Regions from separate parts of the Streptomyces corchorusii genome, predicted to be linked through region 1. Evidence: riboswitches for the same ligand, from Rfam matches in the RefSeq annotation. Region 1 holds a riboswitch; each other region holds the start of a gene.
The links. A riboswitch is a leader RNA that binds a small molecule or an ion and turns the genes downstream of it on or off. The one in region 1 is predicted to bind cyclic di-AMP.

Region 2: it holds a riboswitch for cyclic di-AMP, as region 1 does, so the genes downstream of both, AQJ11_RS28205 (M23 family metallopeptidase) here and AQJ11_RS42490 (LysM peptidoglycan-binding domain-containing protein) in region 1, are expected to answer to the same signal.
Region 3: it holds a riboswitch for cyclic di-AMP, as region 1 does, so the genes downstream of both, AQJ11_RS44255 (M23 family metallopeptidase) here and AQJ11_RS42490 (LysM peptidoglycan-binding domain-containing protein) in region 1, are expected to answer to the same signal.
Region 4: it holds a riboswitch for cyclic di-AMP, as region 1 does, so the genes downstream of both, AQJ11_RS12550 (transglycosylase SLT domain-containing protein) here and AQJ11_RS42490 (LysM peptidoglycan-binding domain-containing protein) in region 1, are expected to answer to the same signal.

The regions. Positions count from the first base shown of each region.
Region 1 covers NZ_KQ948379.1:1,289-6,383, reverse strand. The annotation lists gene AQJ11_RS42505 (DUF501 domain-containing protein) at 1-331, opposite strand, end outside; gene AQJ11_RS42500 (FtsB family cell division protein) at 381-857, opposite strand; gene eno (phosphopyruvate hydratase) at 963-2,264, opposite strand; gene AQJ11_RS42490 (LysM peptidoglycan-binding domain-containing protein) at 2,581-3,294, opposite strand; cyclic di-AMP (ydaO/yuaA leader) riboswitch at 3,299-3,471, opposite strand; gene AQJ11_RS42485 (LysM peptidoglycan-binding domain-containing protein) at 3,655-4,746, opposite strand; gene AQJ11_RS42480 (cytochrome P450 family protein) at 4,974-5,095, opposite strand, start outside.
Region 2 covers NZ_KQ948361.1:221,009-226,103, forward strand. The annotation lists gene AQJ11_RS28190 (bifunctional acetate--CoA ligase family protein/GNAT family N-acetyltransferase) at 1-282, opposite strand, end outside; gene AQJ11_RS28195 (HPr family phosphocarrier protein) at 459-740, shown strand; gene AQJ11_RS28200 (GntR family transcriptional regulator) at 966-1,652, opposite strand; gene AQJ11_RS28205 (M23 family metallopeptidase) at 1,851-2,606, opposite strand; cyclic di-AMP (ydaO/yuaA leader) riboswitch at 2,619-2,779, opposite strand; gene AQJ11_RS28210 (M16 family metallopeptidase) at 3,015-4,403, opposite strand; gene AQJ11_RS28215 (M16 family metallopeptidase) at 4,400-5,095, opposite strand, start outside.
Region 3 covers NZ_KQ948386.1:1,958-7,052, forward strand. The annotation lists gene AQJ11_RS44240 (dihydrofolate reductase family protein) at 1-516, shown strand, start outside; tRNA gene AQJ11_RS44245 (tRNA-Met) at 590-663, opposite strand; gene AQJ11_RS44250 (PP2C family protein-serine/threonine phosphatase) at 788-2,008, shown strand; cyclic di-AMP (ydaO/yuaA leader) riboswitch at 2,212-2,378, shown strand; gene AQJ11_RS44255 (M23 family metallopeptidase) at 2,389-3,426, shown strand; gene AQJ11_RS44260 (aldo/keto reductase) at 3,510-4,454, shown strand; gene AQJ11_RS44265 (PrsW family intramembrane metalloprotease) at 4,516-5,095, opposite strand, start outside.
Region 4 covers NZ_KQ948354.1:558,315-563,409, reverse strand. The annotation lists gene fahA (fumarylacetoacetase) at 1-600, opposite strand, end outside; gene AQJ11_RS12555 (Cof-type HAD-IIB family hydrolase) at 832-1,644, shown strand; gene AQJ11_RS12550 (transglycosylase SLT domain-containing protein) at 1,685-2,176, opposite strand; cyclic di-AMP (ydaO/yuaA leader) riboswitch at 2,182-2,363, opposite strand; gene AQJ11_RS12545 (polyprenyl synthetase family protein) at 2,907-3,917, shown strand; gene AQJ11_RS12540 (LolA family protein) at 4,194-5,095, shown strand, end outside.

The DNA.
Region 1 (5,095 bases):
GGCGCCGGATGTAGTCCTCGTGCGCGGCCCGGTACGCGGCGGCCAGCTCGGGGTCGCGGCCCAGCCGCTCGGTCATCTCCTTCATCACGCCGTTCGCCTCCAGCGTGCCGATGGCGGAGGACGCCTTCGGGCACGTCAGGTAGTACAGCGTCGGGAAGGGCGTGCCGTCGGGCAGGCGCGGCGCCGTCTCCACGACGTCCGGCTGACCGCACGGGCAGCGGTGCGCGATGGCCCTGAGGCCCCGCGGCGGGCGGCCCAGCTGCTGCTTGAAGGCCTCTACGTCCGCGTCGGTGGGCTCGGTGCGCGGAGTGGGCGGCGGAGGGGTTTCCATGACTGCTTTCGGGGTGGGGTTCTGTCGGTTGCCGGACCGGACGGGCCGGTCACTGGTCGGAGGCGTCGGCCTTGTCGACGCCTTCCCAGACGTTCGTGTACCAGGGCCGGTGGGCGGCCCCGAGGTCGGCGCGGGACTGCCTGGCCGCGCTCGGGTCGACGACCACGTACCCGGTCTCGCCGGGCATCACGTAGTGCAGCCGGCGGCGGATCTGCTGCTCGGCGTAGGCGTCGTCCTGCCAGCGCGCCTTCAGGTCGCGCAGCTGCTCGACGCGCTCACGGGCCTGCTCCCGCTGCCGCTGGAGGTCGGCGATCTGCTCGCGCTGCGACACGTACTGCCGCATCGGATAGGCGAGGGCGACGATCATCGTGCACAGCACCAGCGCGAGCAGGGCCGCGCGGCCGGTGAGCCGGGATCGGCGGGCCTGCCGCTTGGTCTGGGAGCGGTAGACGCGGGCCGCGGTCTGCTCGCCGAGCAGCCGCAGCCTGGTCGCGGTGGAGAAACGGTCCCGGTCCCTCACGGCCATCTGTCGCTCCGCCTCCCCTTTCACACGCGCGTACGTCCCCGGACACGGTACGGGACCGAGTACGGGGACGTACGTACGACTGGCTAAGCCTTACGCCAGGTTGGGTCAGCCCTTGGAGATCCCGCCCCGGAAACGCGGGAACGCGCTGCGGCCCGCGTACACCGCCGCGTCGTCGAGGATCTCCTCGATGCGCAGCAGCTGGTTGTACTTGGCGACGCGCTCGGAGCGGGCCGGGGCGCCGGTCTTGATCTGGCCGCAGTTGGTGGCGACGGCCAGGTCGGCGATGGTGACGTCCTCGGTCTCGCCGGAGCGGTGCGACATCATGCACTTGAAGCCGTTGCGCTGGGCCAGCTCGACGGCGTCCAGGGTCTCGGTCAGCGAACCGATCTGGTTGACCTTGACCAGCAGGGCGTTGGCCGCGCCCTCCTCGATGCCGCGGGCGAGGCGCTCGGGGTTGGTGACGAACAGGTCGTCGCCGACCAGCTGGACCTTGTCGCCGAGCTTGTCGGTGATGACCTTCCAGCCGGCCCAGTCGTCCTCGAACAGCGGGTCCTCGATGGAGACGAGCGGGTAGGCCGCCACGAGCTCCTCGTAGTACTCCGTCATCTCGGCGGCGGAGCGCTCCTTGCCCTCGAAGAGGTACTTGCCGTCCTTGTAGAACTCGGAGGCGGCCACGTCGAGCGCGAGGGCGATCTGCTGGCCGGCGATGTAACCGGCCTCCTTGATGGCCTCCAGGATGAGGTCGAGGGCCTCACGGTTGGAGCCGAGGTTCGGGGCGAAGCCGCCCTCGTCGCCGAGGCCGGTGGACAGGCCCTTGCTCTTCAGGACCTTCTTCAGGGTGTGGTAGACCTCGGTGCCCCAGCGCAGGGCCTCGGAGAAGGACTCCGCGCCGATCGGGGCGATCATGAACTCCTGGATGTCCACGTTGGAGTCGGCGTGCGAGCCGCCGTTCAGGATGTTCATCATCGGCACCGGCAGCAGGTGCGCGTTCGGGCCGCCCAGGTAGCGGAAGAGGGGGAGGTCGCTGGCCTCGGAGGCGGCGTGCGCGACGGCGAGCGAGACGCCGAGGATGGCGTTGGCGCCGAGGGAGCCCTTGTTGTCGGTGGCGTCCAGGTCGAACATGGCCTGGTCGATCAGGCGCTGCTCGGTGGCGTCGTAACCGACCAGCTCCGGGCCGATCTGCTCGATCACGGCGAGGACGGCCTTCTCGACGCCCTTGCCCTGGTAGCGGTTCGGGTCGCCGTCGCGGAGCTCGATGGCCTCGAAGGCGCCGGTCGAGGCGCCGGACGGGACGGCGGCACGACCCGTGCTGCCGTCGTCGAGGCCGACCTCGACCTCGACCGTGGGGTTGCCTCGGGAGTCCAGGATTTCCCGGGCTACGACGACGTCGATGGACGGCACGAGCATCTCCTTCTTGGATGTGACGCTGGAAGTGCGGGGCGGTGTGCCTTACGGCTGTGCCTTGCGACTAGAGCCTAACCGTCCCGGGGGCGTCGGCCACCGACCGACCGCCCCGTGGACAAGCCGACGGTACCTTTTGTTTCTCGCCGAAACAAAGGGTCCGAGGGCCGGCGGGCACAAAAATCCCCGCCCCGGTGCGTACGGGGGAACACGCACCGGGGCGGGGAGCCCGTGGGGACGGGGGCGGCCCTCAGGGGGCCTTCGGCAGGGCCCGCGCGGACGCGCGGGCCCGTGCCCGGGCTGGGAGCCGGGGGCCGGGGGCTTACTTCAGGTGCAGCTGCTGACCCGGGTAGATCAGGTTGGCGTCCTCGACGATGTCCTTGTTCAGCTCGAACAGCTTCTGCCAGCCGCCCTGCACGTGGTGCTTCTCGGCGATGGAGCTGAGGGTGTCACCGGTGACGACCTTGTACTCGCCGTCGCCCTTCTTGACCTTCTTGCCGGTCGGGGTGGTGACGGTCTTGCTCGGGCTCTTGCTCGCGCTCGCGGCCGGACGCTCGGCGGAGCGGGAGGCGGCCTGCTCGCCGGTGGAGCGGGTGGCGGTGGAGCCGCCCGAGTTCGTGGAGGTGCTCGGGGCGGAGGTGCTCGGGGCGGAGCCGTTGTACGGGGTGCCGGACAGGCCCGTGCCGCAGACCGGCCAGGCGCCCTTGCCCTGAGCGGAGAGGACCTTCTCGGCGACGGCGATCTGCTGCGCCTTGCTCGCCTTGTCGGCGGTGCCGGCGTACTGCGTGCCGCCGTACGCGGCCCAGGTGGAGGCGGAGAACTGAAGCCCGCCGTAGTAGCCGTTGCCGGTGTTGATGGACCAGTTGCCGCCGGACTCGCACTGGGCGACCGCGTCCCACTGGGAGGCGGTGGCGGCGGAGGCGTTGCCGGCCGCCATCAGCGGAGCGGCGACGGCGGCACCGGTGACACCGGCGAGCGCGATGGCGCGGACGGCCTTGGACGGACGACGGTGCTTGCCCTTGCTGGAGAACAGCATGGATCGATCCCCTCACCGACGCCTGCGAGGTGAGCTGTCGGGTTCGGGCCGGTTGAGTTGCCCGGCCGCACTCCGCTCACGCGGGATGCGGCTTCACCCCAAGCCGGTTCCGGCGTCAACCGCCGGGCCCGGCACTTACCTTGGGTCCCCCGCTCCTGCCTACGGCGCTTGACGCGACGACTGTTCCCGGGCGACCGCTGGCAGGATTCGGCGTTGCGGCGGCCGGGGCTCGTGGTGACGAGCGGTCCCGACCGTAGACACGTGATCGGCGGAATTTCAAAGACGATCAGGGCTTCTGAGACTCATCCCACACTTTCACCAAACCGGACATTAAGGCGCTAAGCGGGGCGCCAACTCCCCCTACTTACCGCCCGTTTCGCCCCCGACGTCCAGGGTCTGACCGGCACTGATGTGGTTCGGGTCGGTCCCGATGGCCTTCTTGTTGCCGGCGTACAGCGCGCGCCACCCGCCGTCGACGTCAAGGGAGTCGGCGATGGAGGCGAGGGTGTCGCCCTGGCGGACGGTGTACGTGTCCGTCTCGCGGGAGGCGTGCCGACCGGAAGACGAGGCGCTCTGACCGTTTGTCACGCTTTCGTCCGTCCCGCCCTCGTCCGCGCTCGCACCCCGGTGCCGTCCGCCGCCGAGGGAGCCGGTGTCGACCAGGCTCCAGGAACCCGCGGCCTGCTGCGGGTTGTCCCCGATGCCGGCGTCCGGGGCTGCCGTGGGCGAGTTGTCGGCCCCCTGCGGGCTTCCGGCGTCCGGCGCGGTGGATTTGTCGGACTTGGGGGTGTCGGCCCCCTTGGACCCGGTCGGCGCACCGGCGTCCTTGTCCGGCTTGGCGCTCGGAGTGGTGGTCTTGTCCGAGGAGGAGCCCTTCCCGGAGCCGGAGTTGGTGTCGGAGTCCGCATCGGCGGAGGGCGACGAATCCGGCAGACCGGACGAGTCGGAGCTGTCGGAGGAACCGGACGTGCCGGATGTACCGGAGTTTCCTGCCGATCCGGACGTTTTGCCCGAACCGCCGGAGCCGCCCGAGCCACCGGAACCGCCGACGCCCGTGTCGACGTGCGTCGCACCCGAGTCCTCGGTCAGACCGGACAACAGGGCGCAGGTGGCCCAGGGGGTGGTGCCCTTGTCGGCGAGGATCTTCTCGGCGACGGCGATCTGCTGGTTGCGGCTGGCCTGGTCGGGGCTGGCCGCGTACTGGCCGCCGCCGTAGGCGTTCCAGTCCTCCTGCGAGATCTGGAGGCCGCCGTAGTAGCCGTTGCCGGTGTCGGCGCTCCAGGAGCCGCCGCTCTCGCACTCGGCCACCTTGTCCCATGTGGTGCCGTCGGCCGCGTTGGCGCTCGCCGCGCCGAGGAGCGGGATGGCGATGGCGGAGCCGGTCACTCCGGCCGCGACGAGGAGAGCCGGTGCCTGACGGGGGCGACGGTGTCGGCCGTTCCCGGAGAGCATGCAGAAGCCTTTCGAGCGACAGCAGGACCGGCGCGGCGGATGGAGCCGGTCGCCGCGCTGATGGGTGAACGTATCGGCAGACGATCACTTGTCACAAGTTCATGCCGCACAGATCACGTGAAGATCACATAGTTGAATGTCTGTCATTTTTCCTTGAAGAGGCGGTGTGGGACCGTGCCGGACCAGGTCGGACGGTGTGTTCAGGCGGTGTGTTCCGGCACTGCGCCTCAGGCGCTGGGAGTGAACTCCACCGGCAGGGTGCGCAGGCCGCGCATGATGAGTCCGCCGCGCCAGCGCAGTTCGGCCGGGTCCGCGGCGAGCCGCAGATCGGGCAGCCGGGTGAGCAGGG
Region 2 (5,095 bases), on a different contig from region 1:
GGCGATGAACTCGCCGCCGATGGTGGCCGCGAGTCCCACCCGGTCCACAAAGTCGTGGTGCGTGAAGCGGTGGACGTCCTTGGCGGAGAGTCGTGGGTACGGCGCGAAGAAGCGGTAGTACTTCGACTCGTCCGAGACCTGCTCGTAGAAACTGACCAGGCGGTCGGCGTCATCAACGGTGATGGGCCTGATGCGCGCGGTGCCACCGTCGCGCAGCACCACGTCCGCCTCCCAGTGGGCGGGGTACTGGTGCCGGTCCTGCCGGCCCGCCGAGGTCTGCATGGGCCCCAGAGTACGGCTCGCGTCCGACAACGTCGCGAGGCAGTCTGTGGAGGACGAGAAGCCGGACCGAGGCCGCGGTCCGGTGCCGCACCGGAGGGGACGCACGTCCGCTCCGGAGAGGCTTCACGATATGGGAAACTGGTCTAGACAACCTGAACACCGAAGGGCAGCAACACATGGCTGAGCGCCGCGTCAACGTCGGCTGGGCCGAGGGCCTCCACGCCCGCCCCGCCTCCATCTTCGTCCGAGCCGCCACGGCCGCAGGCGTCCCGGTGACGATCGCCAAGGCCGGGGGCAACCCCGTCAACGCGGCCTCCATGCTGGCCGTCCTGGGCCTCGGTGCCCAGGGTGGCGAGGAGATCGTCCTCGCCTCCGACGCTGAGGGCGCCGACGCCGCCCTGGACCGTCTGGCCAAGCTGGTCTCCGAGGGCCTGGAAGAGCTGCCCGAGACCGTCTGAGCGACCACCGCGCAGAGCGCCGGAGCCGCGTTCGCCTTTCGGGGCGGCGCGGCTCCGCCGTATCCGGGACGAAGTCGACCGCACACGGACGCACTCGACCCGATGTGCCGTCGATTCACCGCCCGCAGGCGCCCGGTGAACTCCGCGGAATTACGGCACGATGAATTCGGGGCAGCAGGAAATACCCCGACGGGAAATGCCTCTTCTTTGTATACGGTGCCCTTGTTAATGCCGCGGGCCCGGCATGTTTACGGCATGTTGCGAAGTCCTCACGCGCTCCGTGGCGGGAGAAAACCGCAATCGGTGCGCCCCCGTCGCACGCTCGGCGTGCAGCGCCGTGAGCGCCCGCGCGCGCTCCGCGTCGCCACGCGCCACCGCGTCCACGATGGCACCGTGCTCCGTCCAGGACTCCACCGGGCCGACCGGCGCCTCCACCGTGTACATCCAGGCGATCTTGTGCCGCAACTGGGTGAGCATCGAGGTCAGCGAGGTGCTGCCGGAGGCCTGGGCCAGCGTCTCGTGGAACCAGCCGCCCAGCGAGCGCAGGTCCTCGTTGCTGCCCCTGCGGGCCCGCTCCTGGCCCAGCCGGACCAGACCGCGCAGCACTTTCAGGTGCGCCTCGGTGCGCCGCTGGGCGGCCCGGGCGGCGCCCAGCGGCTCCAGCAGCGTCCGCATCTCCAGCAGGTCGGCGGCCTCCTGCTCGGTCGGCTCGGCCACGCACGCGCCCGCGTGCCGGCGCGTCACCACGAAGCCCTCGGCCTCCAGGGTGCGCAGGGCCTCGCGCACGGGGACGCGCGAGACGCCGTAGCGGCGGGCCAGGACTTCCTCGGTGAGGCGGCTGCCGCGCTCGTAGACACCCGCGACGATGTCGTCCCGGATGGCCGTGCACACCGAGTGCGCCGGAATACGCATGACCGACCTCCGTCTTAATCCCCGTGAAACGTCGACGATGGACGCGTGTTCCGAGACTCTATTCCAACGAACCGGAATTTCCGACGGCGGACCCTAATCCATGGCGATTTTTTGGACAGCGGATCCGGCGGACACCGTGAAAAACGGCGAAAGCCCCGGCTCGGTGAGCCGGGGCCTCGGACAGCCGTGCGGTCGGTGTCAGACGTGCACGCCGTGCTTGCGGAGGTAGGCGACGGGGTCGACGTCCGAGCCGTACTCGGGGGTCGTGCGCACCTCGAAGTGGAGGTGCGGACCGGTGACGTTGCCGGTGGCGCCGGACAGGCCGATCTGCTGGCCCGGGACGACCTTCTGGCCCACCGCGACCCCGATGGACGACAGGTGGCCGTACTGGGTGTACATGCCGTCGGCCATGCGGATCACGACCTGGTTGCCGTACGCGCCGCCCCAGCCCGCGGAGACGACCGTGCCGGAGCCCACCGCGTGGACGGCCGTGCCGCTGGCCGCGTGGAAGTCGATGCCGGTGTGCGCACCGGAGGACCACAGGGAGCTGCTGGCCCGGTAGGCGGTGGAGACGTAGGAGTGCACGATGGGGGCCACGAAGGCGTTCAGCCGCTTGCGCTCCGCCTCCCGGGCCGCCCGGGCCTTGGCGGCGCGGACCTCCTCGGCCCGCTTCGCCGCCGCCTTCGCCGCGGCCTCCTCGGCCGCCTTCTGTTCGGCGGCCTGCTGCTGCGCGGCGGCCTGCGCGTCGATCTCGTCGGCGACGTCCTCGGACACGGCGACGACCGGGGTGAGGCCGGTCTGCTCCGTGGATGTCTCGGCGGCGAGCGCCGGGGAGGCGGCGAGGGTGCCGATCACACCGGTGGTGGTGAGGGCCGCGACGCCGGCCGCCTGGACGGTGGTCCGCTTGACCCGGCCGGGCTTGCGGTGCTTCCCGGTGGCGCACATGAACGCCATGAAGTGGCTGGTCCTTTCCTTCCCTCTCGCCTACCGGGTTAGCTGACGGGTTCGGAGCAGGAAGGTCTCCTACGGGCCCCCTCGCAGCAGCGCGGGCGCCCGATTCACCCCAGGGACGGTGGGTCCCCGGCTCCCCTGGCTCGCGCCGTACGGGGACTCGGCGATGACTGTCCGGTGCCGCGGGTGCGGCGCACTGCCTGACGAACAGCCCGGACGAAACTACGCAAGCACGCTGTCAATCCTCAAACACATCCCGGATTTTGTAGCGCATCCCACAGGGCAGACAGGCAACCTCCGCCCCAAAACGGGCATCTGGCGGACGGAGTGGAACAGCGTGGGGCCCTGACGACCCGTAGGTCGCCAGGGCCCCACGCGCGCGTGCCGTCGTCCGGCCGCCACCGCGGTCGCCTACTCGGCCGCCACCACGGTCACTTCACCGATGCCCAGCGCCTCCACCGGCGCCTTGATCTGCGACGCGTCCCCGACGAGGACGGTCACCAGGCGGTCCACCGGGAAGGCGTTCACCACGGCCGCGGTGGCCTCCACCGTGCCCGTGGCCGCCAACTGCTGGTACAGCCTCGCCTGGAAGTCGTCGGGCAGATGCTGCTCGACCTGGTCCGCCAGCGTGCTCGCGACGGCCGCCGCGGTCTCGTACTTCAGCGGCGCCACACCGACCAGGTTCTGCACGGCGACGTCCCGCTCGGCGTCGGTCAGACCGTCCGCCGCGACCGTGCGCAGCACCTTCCACAGGTCGTCCAGCGCCGGGCCGGTGTTCGGGGTGTCCACGGAGCCGCTGATGGCGAGCATCGCCGCGCCCGTGCCGTCCGGCGCGGACCGCAGGACCTGCCCGAAGGACCGCACGCCGTAGGTGTAGCCCTTCTCCTCGCGCAGCACCCGGTCCAGGCGGGAGGTGAGGGTGCCGCCGAGGCAGTACGTGCCGAGCACCTGGGCGGGCCACACCCGGTCGTGCCGGTCGGGACCGATCCGGCCGATGAGCAGCTGGGTCTGGACCGCGCCGGGCCGGTCCACGATGACCACGCGCCCGGTGTCGTCGGCGGTCACCGGCGGCACCGGCCGGGGCTCGCCCGGGGTGCCGGTCCAGGCGCCCAGGGTGTCGCCCAGCAGCGCGTCCAGGTCGGCGCCGGTCAGGTCGCCGACGACGACCACGGTGGCCGTGGCGGGCCGCACATGACGGTCGTAGAAGGCGCGTACGGCCGCCTCGTCGATCTTCTCGACCGTCTCCTCGGTGCCCTGGCGCGGACGGGACATGCGCGAGGTCGCCGGGAACAGCTCCTTGGAGAGCTCCTTGGCGGCCCGGCGGGAGGGGTTGGCCAGCTCGTGCGGGATCTCGTCCAGGCGGTTGCGGACCAGCCGCTCGACCTCGCTCGCGGCGAAGGCGGGCGCGCGCAGGGCGTCGGCGAGCAGGCCGAGGCCCTTGGCCAGGCGGGAGGCCGGGACCTCCAGGCTGAGCCGCACGCCGGGGTGGTCGGCATGCGCGTCGAGGGTGGCGCCCGCGCGCTCCAGCTCGGCGGCGAACTCCTCGGCGGAGTGCTTGTCGGTGCCCTCGGAGAAGGCCCGCGCCATGATCGTGGCGACGCCGTCCAGGCCGGCCGGCTCGGCGTCCAGCGGCGCGTCCAGCAGCACCTCGACGGCGACGACCTGCTGGCCCGGGCGGTGGCAGCGCAGCACGGTCAGGCCGTTGTCCAGCGTGCCGCGCTCGGGCGCCGGGAACGCCCACGGCTTGGCCTCGCCGGGCCGCGGCTGGGGGTGGAAGTCCATGGTGGCGAGCTCGGTCACTTGGCCGTCTCCTCGTTCTCGGTCTCGTCGCGGCCCGCCTCGACGGTCGCTTCCTGCTCCGGGTCCTCGGGGACCCCGGCGTCCGGGACGGACTCCGGGGACTTCGGCTCGTAGACGAGGACCGCGCGGTTGTCGGGCCGCAGACGGGCCTTGGCGACCTCCTGGACCTCCTGCGGGGTCACCTCCAGGACGCGCTTGACCGCGGTCAGGGCGAGCTGCGGGTCGCCGAACAGGACCGCGTACCGGCACAGTTCGTCGGCGCGGCCGGCGACCGTGCCGAGCCGGTCCAGCCACTCGCGCTCCAGCTGGGCCTGGGCGCGCTCCATCTCCTCGGCCGTGGGGCCCTCCGCGGCGAACCGGGCCAGCTCCTCGTCGATGGCGGCCTCGATGACCGGCACCTCGACGTCACCGGAGGTCTTCACGTCCAGCCAGCCCATGGAGGGAGCGCCGGCCAGTCGCAGCAGACCGAAGCCGGCCGCGACGGCCGTCCGGTCCCGGCGCACCAGCCGGTTGTACAGGCGGGAGGACTCTCCGCCGCCCAGGACGGTCAGGGCGAGGTCGGCCGCGTCGCACGCGCGCGTGCCGTCGTGCGGGAGCCGGTAGGCGGCCATCAGGGCACGCGCCGGGACCTCCTCCACGACGACCTCGCGCAGCTGCTCGCCGATGACGTCCGGCAGGGAGCCGTCGCGGGG
Region 3 (5,095 bases), on a different contig from region 1:
ACCCGCCGGATCGAGGACGTCGTGCTCATGCGGTACGTGCCGACGGCGCCCGGCACCGGGGCGGTCGCCACCGCCGCCGACCGCCACTGGCTGCGCACCGCCTGTGAACTGGCGGCGCTGTGCCCGCCGTCGGAGACGGCGTTCAGCGTCGGTGCGGTGGTGGTGGCCGCCGACGGTACGGAGCTGTCGCGGGGGTACTCCCGCGAGGGCGCCGATCCGGTCGTGCACGCGGAGGAGGCGGCGCTCGCGAAGATCGCTCCCGCCGACGCGCGGATCACCGGCGCCACGGTGTACAGCAGCCTGGAGCCCTGCGCCCGGCGCGCGTCCCGGCCGGCGCCCTGTGCCGAGCTGATCCTCCGGGCCGGGGTGCGCAGGGTGGTCACCGCGTGGCGTGAGCCGGACACGTTCGTGGCGGGGGCCGACGGAAGCGGGGTCCTGGTCGCGGGGGGCGCGCGGGTCGTCGTGCTTCCCGAGCTGGAGGAGCTCGCCAAGGCGCCGAACGCCCACTTGCTGTGAGCGCCCGCCCGGCCCGGGGCCGGAAACGACTCAGGGCCCGGAATCCGCTGGATTCCGGGCCCTGAGTCTTCAGTAGCGGGGACAGGATTTGAACCTGCGACCTCTGGGTTATGAGCCCAGCGAGCTACCGAGCTGCTCCACCCCGCGTCGTTGTGACTCCAGTGTACGCCATGCGCGGGACCGCTCGCACACCCCTTTCGGCCCACACCGGTCGCCGCCCGCTCCGGGGCCCGGAAACCTGGAGGTACGTCGGACAACCGGGAGACACGCGGTGCGCCCTGGAAAGGTGGAGGAGAGCCCGTACGCCAGGGCGGGCGGCCGGCTTCCCGGCGACCCCGTGCCCGACCCGGGCCTCGGGGACGCACCGGTGCCGGTGCGCGCCCGCCGCCGTCCGGGCCCCCGTGCCCTGGCCCGCACCCTGCCCGCCCTGCTCATCGTCTGCGGTGTCCTGTACGGCCTGCTCGCCCCGGACGACTTCACGGCCGTCCCGTTCTTCACCGCGGCCCCGCTGGTCGCCGCGCCCTTGTCGTCGTTGCGCACCACCGTCCTGACCGGCCTCGCCTCCCTCGCCGCCGCCTACGCCGTGCACACCGACGCCGGGGTCCATCCGGCCGTGGGCACCCTCACCGACGTGGTCACCGTCGCGACGGTCGCCCTGCTGGCCGTCGCCATCAACCGGGTGGTCCGCCGCGGCGACCGGCGGCTCGCCTCCGCCCGGGAGATCGCCGAGGCCGCCCAGCGGGCCGTCCTGCCGGAGCCGGACGAGCGGATCGGCGGCTACGAGATCGCCGCCTGCTACGAGGCGGCACGGCAGGACGCGTTCATCGGCGGCGACCTGTACGCGGTGCAGGACAGCCCGTACGGCGTCCGGCTGGTCGTCGGGGACGTGCGCGGCAAGGGCATGGGCGCGGTCGCCGCGGTGGCCGTGGTGATCGGCGCGTTCCGGGAGGCGGCCGAGCAGGAGGCCACGCTGGAGGCGGTCGCCGAGCGACTGGAGCGGGCGCTGGCCCGCGAGGGCACCCGGCGCGACGGGATCGACGCCTTCGAGGGGTTCACCACCGCGGTCCTCGCCGAACTCCCGCACGGCGACGGCGTCGTACGGATCGTCAACCGCGGCCATCCGCCACCGCTGCTGCTGCACGCCGACGGCACCCTGCGCACCCTGGCCCCCGCCGAGCCCGCGCTGCCGCTCGGCATGGGCGACCTCGGCCTGTGGCCGGACCGGGCCACCGAGACCGCCTTCCCGAGCGGCGCGACCCTGCTGTTCCACACCGACGGCCTGTCCGAGGCCCGGGACGCCCACGGCCGGTTCTACGACCCCGCACGGCGGCTCGCGGGGCGCACCTTCCCCGGCCCGGCGGCGCTGGTCGGCCGGCTCGCCGAGGAGGTGCGCCGGCACTCCGGGGGCGGCATGACCGACGACATGGCGCTCCTCGCCGTACGACGGCCCGCGACGTCACCGACGGTCACCGGGCGAGCGCCGTCCGCATAACATCTGAGTCACCATCAAAACCGAAGGTGACTGCTGAACCGGGCCGGCGCCCGGTCAACTCGCCCGCTTTGACGGGGTAGTGGCCGATAACTCCGCCGGTAAAGACGCGAATGATCAAGCCGAACGGCTTGGAAAGTGACTGGCAAGTCTATTAACGTTCGATAACGCAGCGCGGTCGTCACAGCCGTCACAAGAGGCGGCTCCGTGCGCACACGCCGAATCCCGCAAGGGAGCCGGGGAACCACCACCCTGGGGTGAATCACGCGGATGCCGCCGTGAACTCACGGAGTCCACGACCGGTATACGCGCGTAGGAGACCTTCCTGCTCCGAACCCGTCAGCTAACCCGGTAGGCGAAAGGAAGGAAAGGAGTACGCCCGCGTGGCGTCCAACCGGCCTGTCCCAGAAGCCCCGTTCATACCGGCACAGCGCGAGCCCGAGACCTTCGGGTACGGCGCCTACCAGGCCGAGGAGGGCCCCTGGGAGGAGTGGAACCCCACCGAGGAGTCCGTCGCCCCGGTGCGCGGCCGGCACCGCGTCGCCAAGCAGCGCGGCGGCTTCGCGCGCAGCTCCACCGTCCTGGGCGTCGGCGTCATGGCCGCGGTCGGCGCGGGCGGCATGGCCAGCGCCAACACCGGCAAGCCGCCGGTCTCCATCTCCCTGCCGGACCTGCCCTCGGTCGGCTCCCTCTTCGGCGACGACTCCGCCGACCACCAGCCGGCCCAGGCCGCCACGGCCACGCTGAGCACCGTCGGCGTGACCACGGCCGCCGGCGAGGACGGCGCCGACGCGGGCGAGGCGCTGCGCAACCGGATCATGGCCCAGGCCGAGCAGCAGCAGGGCCAGGCCGAGAGCAAGGCCACCGCCGCCGCGGTCGCCGCGGCCGAGAAGCAGAGCGCCGACGCCGCCGCCCAGGCCGAGAAGGAGGCCGCCGCCAAGGCCGCCGCGGCCAAGGAGAAGGCGGAGGCCGCCGCCGAGAAGAAGGCCGAGGAGGAGCGGCTGGCGAAGCTGGCCGAGCAGTACACGCTGCCCACCTCCTCGTACACGATCACCTCGACCTTCGGCCAGGCCGGCGGGATGTGGTCCTCCGGCTACCACACCGGCCTCGACTTCGCCGCACCCACCGGAACCCTGATCAAGGCCGTGCACAGCGGCACGATCACCGAGGCGGGCTGGGCCGGCTCCTACGGCTACCGCACGATCCTCACCCTGGACGACGGCACCGAGCTGTGGTTCTGCCACCAGTCCTCGATCAGCGTCTCCGTCGGCCAGAAGGTGGCCACCGGCGAGGTCATCGGCCGCGTCGGCGCGACCGGCAACGTCACCGGCCCGCACCTCCACATGGAGGTCCACCCCGACGGCCAGCCCACCGGCATCGACCCGATGGCGTGGCTGCGCGACAAGGGCCTCACCCCCTGACGGCCCGCCCCTCGCGGGAACTTGGCGGGAACTCGGCCCCGGCGGTGGGATGCGATCACCCACCGCCGGTGTTGACATGACGTATGACGTCACTTCGTAAACTCGGTTCTTCCGATCTTGAGGTCTTCCCGCTCTCCCTCGGCGGCAACGTGTTCGGCTGGACCGCCGACGAACAGACCTCCTTCGCCGTTCTCGACGCCTACACCGCGGCGAGCGGCAACTTCGTCGACACCGCCGACTCCTACTCCGCCTGGATCGAGGGCAACCAGGGCGGCGAGTCGGAGACGATCATCGGCAAGTGGGTCAAGGCCCGCGGCAACCGCTCCGAGGTCGTCATCGCCACCAAGGTCAGCCAGCACCCCGAGTACCAGGGCCTGTCCGCCGCCAACATCAAGGCCGCCGCCGACGCCTCCCTGCGCCGCCTGGGCACCGACCACATCGACCTCTACTACACCCACTACGACAAGCCCGAGGTGCCGGTCGAGGAGATCATCGGCGCGCTGGACGAGCTGGTGAAGGCCGGAAAGGTGCGGCACATCGCCGCCTCCAACATCAGCCCCGAGCGGCTGCGGGCCTCCCTGGACTTCTCCGACCGCGAGGGCCTCGCCCGCTACGTCGCCGTCCAGCCGCACTACAACCTGGTCTCCCGGGACACCTACGAGGGCCCGTTGCAGGACCTCGTCGCCCGCGAGGGCCTGTCCGCCGTCCCGTACTTCTCCCTCGCCTCGGGCTTCCTCACCGGCAAGTACCGGCCCGGCAAGACCGTCGACAGCGCCCGCGCCGAAGGAGCGCAGAAGCACGCGGAGTCCGAGCGCGGCCAGAAGGTCCTCGCGGCCCTGGACGAGATCGCCGCGGCCCACGAGGCCCCGGTCGCCACGGTCGCCCTGGCCTGGCTCGCCGCCCAGCCCACGGTCACGGCCCCGATCGCCTCGGCGAGGACGGTGGAACAGCTTCCGGCGCTGCTGGGGGTGGCGGAGCTGAAGCTGACGGAGACCGAGGTGGCCCGCCTGACGGAGGCGTCCGCCTAGCCCGTCCCCCGCGCGACGGTGCGGCCCGGCGGTGCCGGAGGACCCCCGTCAGCCCCCGTGACTACGTCCGGTACGGGTTGTACGCGGGGTACGGCACCGCCGGATACCCGTACGGCGCCGCCGCCCCCCACTGGCCGGGCGGCGGAACGGACGCCCTGCTCGCGTACTCCAACGCGGGCCGGGCCACATCCCTGCGCCGCCACAGCTCGTCCAGCAGCTCACGCTCCCGGACGACGAAGTCGGGCCCGGCCTTGCCCTTCCGCCCCCGGTGCCGCAGGAACGCCAGCGAGGTCGCGCACGCCTCGTACCGGGCCACCTCCCGCGCCGCCTGGCGCCCGTGGTGGTGGCGGGCGTAGTCCCGGGCCATCCGGCGCGCCCGCATCGACCCGAGCGCGAACGGCTCGGCCGGCCCCAGCCACCCGGCCAGCACATACGTGGGCAGCTCCGCCCGCACGGTCCGCAGCTCCCGCTGCCGGGTCCGGATCGCGAGCCAGGTCACCACCGCGAACGCGGGCACCATGAAGGCGCCGTAGACGGCGAAGAAGCCGTACTCGCCGAAGGTGGAGGAGCCGTTCCAGAAGGCGTGCATGCCCATCGCCAGCAGCAGCCCGCAGACCGGCAGCAGCACCCGCCGCGCGTGC
Region 4 (5,095 bases), on a different contig from region 1:
CACGCCCACGACGAAGCCGACCTCGGCCTCGATGTCCAGCCTGATCGAGGGGCCGAAGACGGGCGCGGGGTCGGCCGGGCCCTTGCGCTGCCCGGAGGGCCGTACGACGTCCGTGCCGGAGACGACCACGGTGCCGGAGCGGCCGTGGTAACCGATCGGCAGGTGCTTCCAGTTGGGGGTGAGGGAGTCCTCGGCGTCGGGGCGGAAGATCCGGCCGACGTTCCGGGCGTGGTTCTCCGAGGCGTAGAAGTCGACGTAGTCCGCGACCTCGAAGGGAAGGTGCAGGGTCACCTCGGACAGAGGGTGGAACAGCGGCTCGACGACCGCGCGGTGGGCCGGGTCCGTGACCCAGGACGTAAGGGCGCGCCGTACGTCCGACCAGGTGGCGCGGCCGGCGGCCAGCAGCGGGTTGAGGGTGGTCCGGGCGAGCAGCGGCTGGTGGGGCGAGCCGAGCGCGGCGGCTGCGGCGCCCGCGTCGAGGACGTGGTTCCCGAGCCGGACGCCGATCCTCCGCTCCGTGCTGCCGGAGGGCGAGAACACGCCGTAGGGGAGGTTGTGCGGACCGAAGGGGTCGCCCTCGGGGACGTCGAAGGGGGGCATGGGGTGCTGCCTCACTCTCATCCGGGCCACGCATGGCACTGCGTTCCATGTGGTCGGGCCACACGTTACGGCCGAGCCGCGTTTCTTGGGCAGTGCCTCACCGGCTGGCCGCGGCCCACGGCTGCGCATCGCCCACCGAGCCGTCCACGGCGAGCGGTTGGGCGCGGGCGGTACGTAAGTGCGGGGAATGAGAGGTGAGTCGGCGGAGCGTGCTGTCCGTATTCTCTGATCATGGCACCCACCCCGGCATATGCACTGATCGCCACTGACCTGGACGGGACGCTGCTGCGCGGCGACGACACCGTCTCGGACCGGTCCCTCGCCGCGCTCGCGCGGGTGGCACGGGCCGGCGCCCGGCACCTGGTGGTGACGGGCCGCCCGGCCCCGCGGGTGCGACCGCTGCTCGCGGACCTCGGCCGCGCCGGGCTCGCGGTGTGCGGGCAGGGGGCCCAGGTCTACGACGCGGCGACCGACCGTCTGCTGTGGTCGGTCCGGCTGGACCGGGAACTGGCCGAGACGGCGCTCGGCAAGATCGAGGCGGAGGTGGGGCAGGTCTACGCGGCGGTCGACCAGGACGGCGTGGACGGGCTCACGCTCATCGAGCCCGGCTACCGGATGCCCCACCCGACGCTGCCCGCGGTGCGGGTCGGCCGGCGGGACGACCTGTGGTGCGCGCCCATCAGCAAGGTGCTGCTGCGGCACGCCACCCTGTCCGACGACGAGTTGGCGGCCGTGGCCCGTGCGGCGGTGGGCTCGCTCGCGACGGTCACCATGTCGGGGCCGGGCACGGTGGAGCTCCAGCCGTGCGGGGTGACGAAGGCGACCGGGCTGGCGCTGGCCGCCGAACGGCTCGGGATCGCCGCCGAACGGGCCCTCGCCTTCGGCGACATGCCCAACGACATCCCGATGTTCGAATGGGCCGGGCGCGGTGTGGCCATGGCCAACGCCCATCCGGAACTCAAGGCGGTGGCCGACGAGGTCACCTTGTCGAACGAGGACGACGGCATCGCCGTCGTCCTCGAAGGACTCTTCCCGGCCGGCTGACCGGGATGTCAGGAGCGCCCGGCCCGGCCGCCGGTGCCGGTCAGTACGCGCCGAACACGTTGTCGATGGACCCGTACCGCGCGGCCGCGTAGTTGCAGGCGGCGGTGATGTTGGCGACCGGGTCGTAGATGTCGAAGGACGTGCCGGCCACGTGGTACGCCTTGAACGTCGGGTCGATGACCTGGAGCAGGCCCTTGGAGGGGATGCCCTTGGCGGCGTTGGAGTCCCAGAGGTTGATGGCCTTCGGGTTGCCCGAGGACTCGCGGATGATGTTGCGGTAGATGCCGTTGTAGGTACCCGGGATGTGCTTCTCGGCCATGATCGCCAGCGACTCGCGGATCCAGCCGTCGAGGTTGTCCGGGTAGCCGGCGGGGGTGGTGGCCGCCGTGGTGGTGGCGGTGCTGGGGGCCGCGGAGGCGTCGGCCGCGCCGATGAGCGGCAGGGCGAGGACGGCGGCACCGGTGCCGGCGGCGGTGAGCGCGCGGACGAGGCGGTTGTTCCGGGTACGGCGGGGCTGGGCGACAGCAGACATGGGGGCGTTCCTCTCCGGCGCCTGCGAGGTGAGCTGTCGGGTTCGGGCGGGGAGGTGCCCGGCCGTGCTCCTGACGGAGGCATGGCTTCACCCCTAGCCGTCCCGGCGCGGCGTGTGCCGTTCCGGACCGGCGGCTTACCTGGGTCCCCCGCTCCTGCCGTACGAATGAGTTCGTCGATGGGTATGCGGGCGGCGGCAGGATTCGGCGTCCGCCCGACGGCCCGGAACGTATGCGAGAGCACATGTCGGGAACAAGGGCCGGATTCATACAACGTGCGATTTGACCTTGATCGACAGCGTATGGGGTGCTTGATCCTTTGCGGTTGCCAATCCTCAACTCGCCGACAGGGCAAGGAGTCACGGCGGCCGGGCCGAGGGGGCGGGCCGGCCGGGCGCGTGACCCAACTCACGAAATAGCAAACAGTTTCAATTCGGACATGGGGGATTAGGGGGATTCGCGCCTGAAGTCGGGGAGATGGTGGAACCCGGCATATGAGGGGCGTCGTTGCGGAGGTGCGGGCGCGGTGTCCGGATTACTCCTATATGGATAAAAATCCGCTCACACTGTGTGATCAAAACCATGCCGGTCATGATCCGGTATCGCCCGGGCTGGACCGGTGGGCGCTATCGGTGATCGAAAGAGGACCGGATACGCTGACTTGAGTGAGGGCAGCGACCTATCGACAAACCGCGTAATCGCCAGCAGACACCAGCAGACAGGAGACCCCTCGTGACCGTCGTCGGGCCGTTCGGGCTGAGCGTGCGGGACCAGGCTCTGGAAGCCGATGTCCAGGCCGGATTGGCGGCTGTCGAGGAAGGCTTGCTCGAAGCCACCAAGAGCGAGGTCCCGTTCATCACGGGGGCCGCGCAGCACCTCGTGCGGGCGGGCGGGAAGCGGTTCCGGCCACTCCTCGTGATGCTCGCCGCCCAGTTCGGCGACCCCTACGCGCCGGGCGTGGTGCCCTCGGCCGTCGTCGTGGAGCTGACCCATCTGGCCACGCTCTACCACGACGACGTCATGGACGAGGCGGCCGTACGGCGTGGCGTGGACAGCGCCAACACGCGCTGGGGCAACTCCGTCGCGGTCCTCACCGGCGACTTCCTCTTCGCCCGCGCCTCCCAGATCCTCGCCGACCTCGGCCCCGAGGCGGTCCGGGTGCAGGCACTCGCGTTCGAACGGCTCGTCACCGGCCAGATCCTGGAGACCGCGGGTCCCTCGGACGGCCGAGACCCGGTCGAGCACTATCTGGACGTGCTCGCCGGCAAGACGGGCTCCCTGGTGGCGGTGTCGTGCCGGTTCGGCGCGATGATGTCCGGCGCGGACGAGACGGTCGTCGACGTCCTCACCCAGTACGGCGAACGGCTCGGCGTCGCCTTCCAGCTCGCGGACGACGTCCTGGACATCGCCTCCGACTCCCACGAGTCCGGCAAGACCCCGGGCACCGACCTGCGTGAGGGTATCCCGACCCTGCCGGTGCTCCGGCTGCGCGAGCGGGCCGCCCGGCTGGGCCTGCCCGAGGACGTCGCGCTGTGCGAGCTGCTGGACTCCGACCTCAGCGACGACGCCCGGCACGCCCAGGCGCTGGCCGCGCTGCGCGCGCACCCCGCGCTGGAGCAGGCCCGCCGGGACACCGTGCGGTACGCGGAGGAGGCGCGGGCCGCGCTCGCCCCGCTGCGCGAGTGCGATGCCAAGGCGGCGCTGATCGAGCTGTGCGACGCGGTCGTGCACCGCGCCGGCTGACCTGGCCGGTCACCCGGCCGGTCACCCGTACGGGCCCCGGCATCCGGCACGACCCCTACGGGTCGGGTGGAGGAACCACCGCCGGGTGTCATACCGCAGGTGTAGACGGAGTTGGCTCCGAGGTCTGACGCTTGTGCACAGCCGATTTGGTCAGATGGACACCACGGAAATCACCACTCCTCACCGTTTCGGGTGAGAATGGCGGCTCAGGGTGGACCAGCGGAGCAGCGGACCAGCGTGAGGACAGCCGCCGCCGACGACGGAGGTAAGGCACACATGGCACCGTACGAATCCGACGACGCAGTGGGCGCCGCGCACGACGAGCACCCGCGTACCGGCCGGCGCAAGGCCGCCCGGTACGCCGTGCCGGTCGCGGTGGTGGGGGTGGCGGCGGCCACGATCGGGCTGGTCCCGGCGCTCGCCGACTCCGGTGACCCCGACCTGCCGAAGATCAGCGCGCAGCAGCTCATCGAGAAGATCGCCGCGTCGGACGTGCAGCGGCTGTCCGGCACGGTGAAGATCAGCACCGATCTCGGCCTGCCCGACCTCGGCGGCCTGGAGGACGGCCTGATGTCCGGCTCGGGCCGCGGCGGCTCGGGCGACGGCTCCTCCGCCGACCCGCAGGCCAAGCTCACCGAGCTGGTCTCCGGCACGCACACCCTGCGCGTCGCCGCCGACGGCCCGGACCGGCAGAAACTGTCGCTGCTGGAGAGCGGCGCCGAGTACAGCCTCATCCACAACGGCAAGGACGTCTGGGGCTACGACAGCAAGAGCAACGAGGTCTACCACTCCACCGGGGCCGGCTCCGGCAAGGACCGCGAGGGCGAGCCGCCGGCCACCCCCAAGGACTTCGCCGACCAGGCCCTGAAGTCGGTGGACGACACCACGTCCGTCACCGTCGACGGCACCGCGCAGGTCGCCGGGCGCGACGCCTACAAGCTGCTGATCCGGCCCAAGCAGTCCGGCACCACGGTCGGCGCCATCAGCATCGCCGTGGACGCGAAGACCGGCATGCCGCTGAAGTTCACGCTGACCCCGAGCAGCGGCGGCGCCGCCGTCCTCGACGCGGGCTTCACCCAGGTCTCCTTCGCCCGGCCGGCCGCCTCCACGTTCGACTTCACGCCGCCCAAGGGCGCGAAGGTCACCGAGGAGAAGGACGCCCCCGGGGCCCGGGAGCA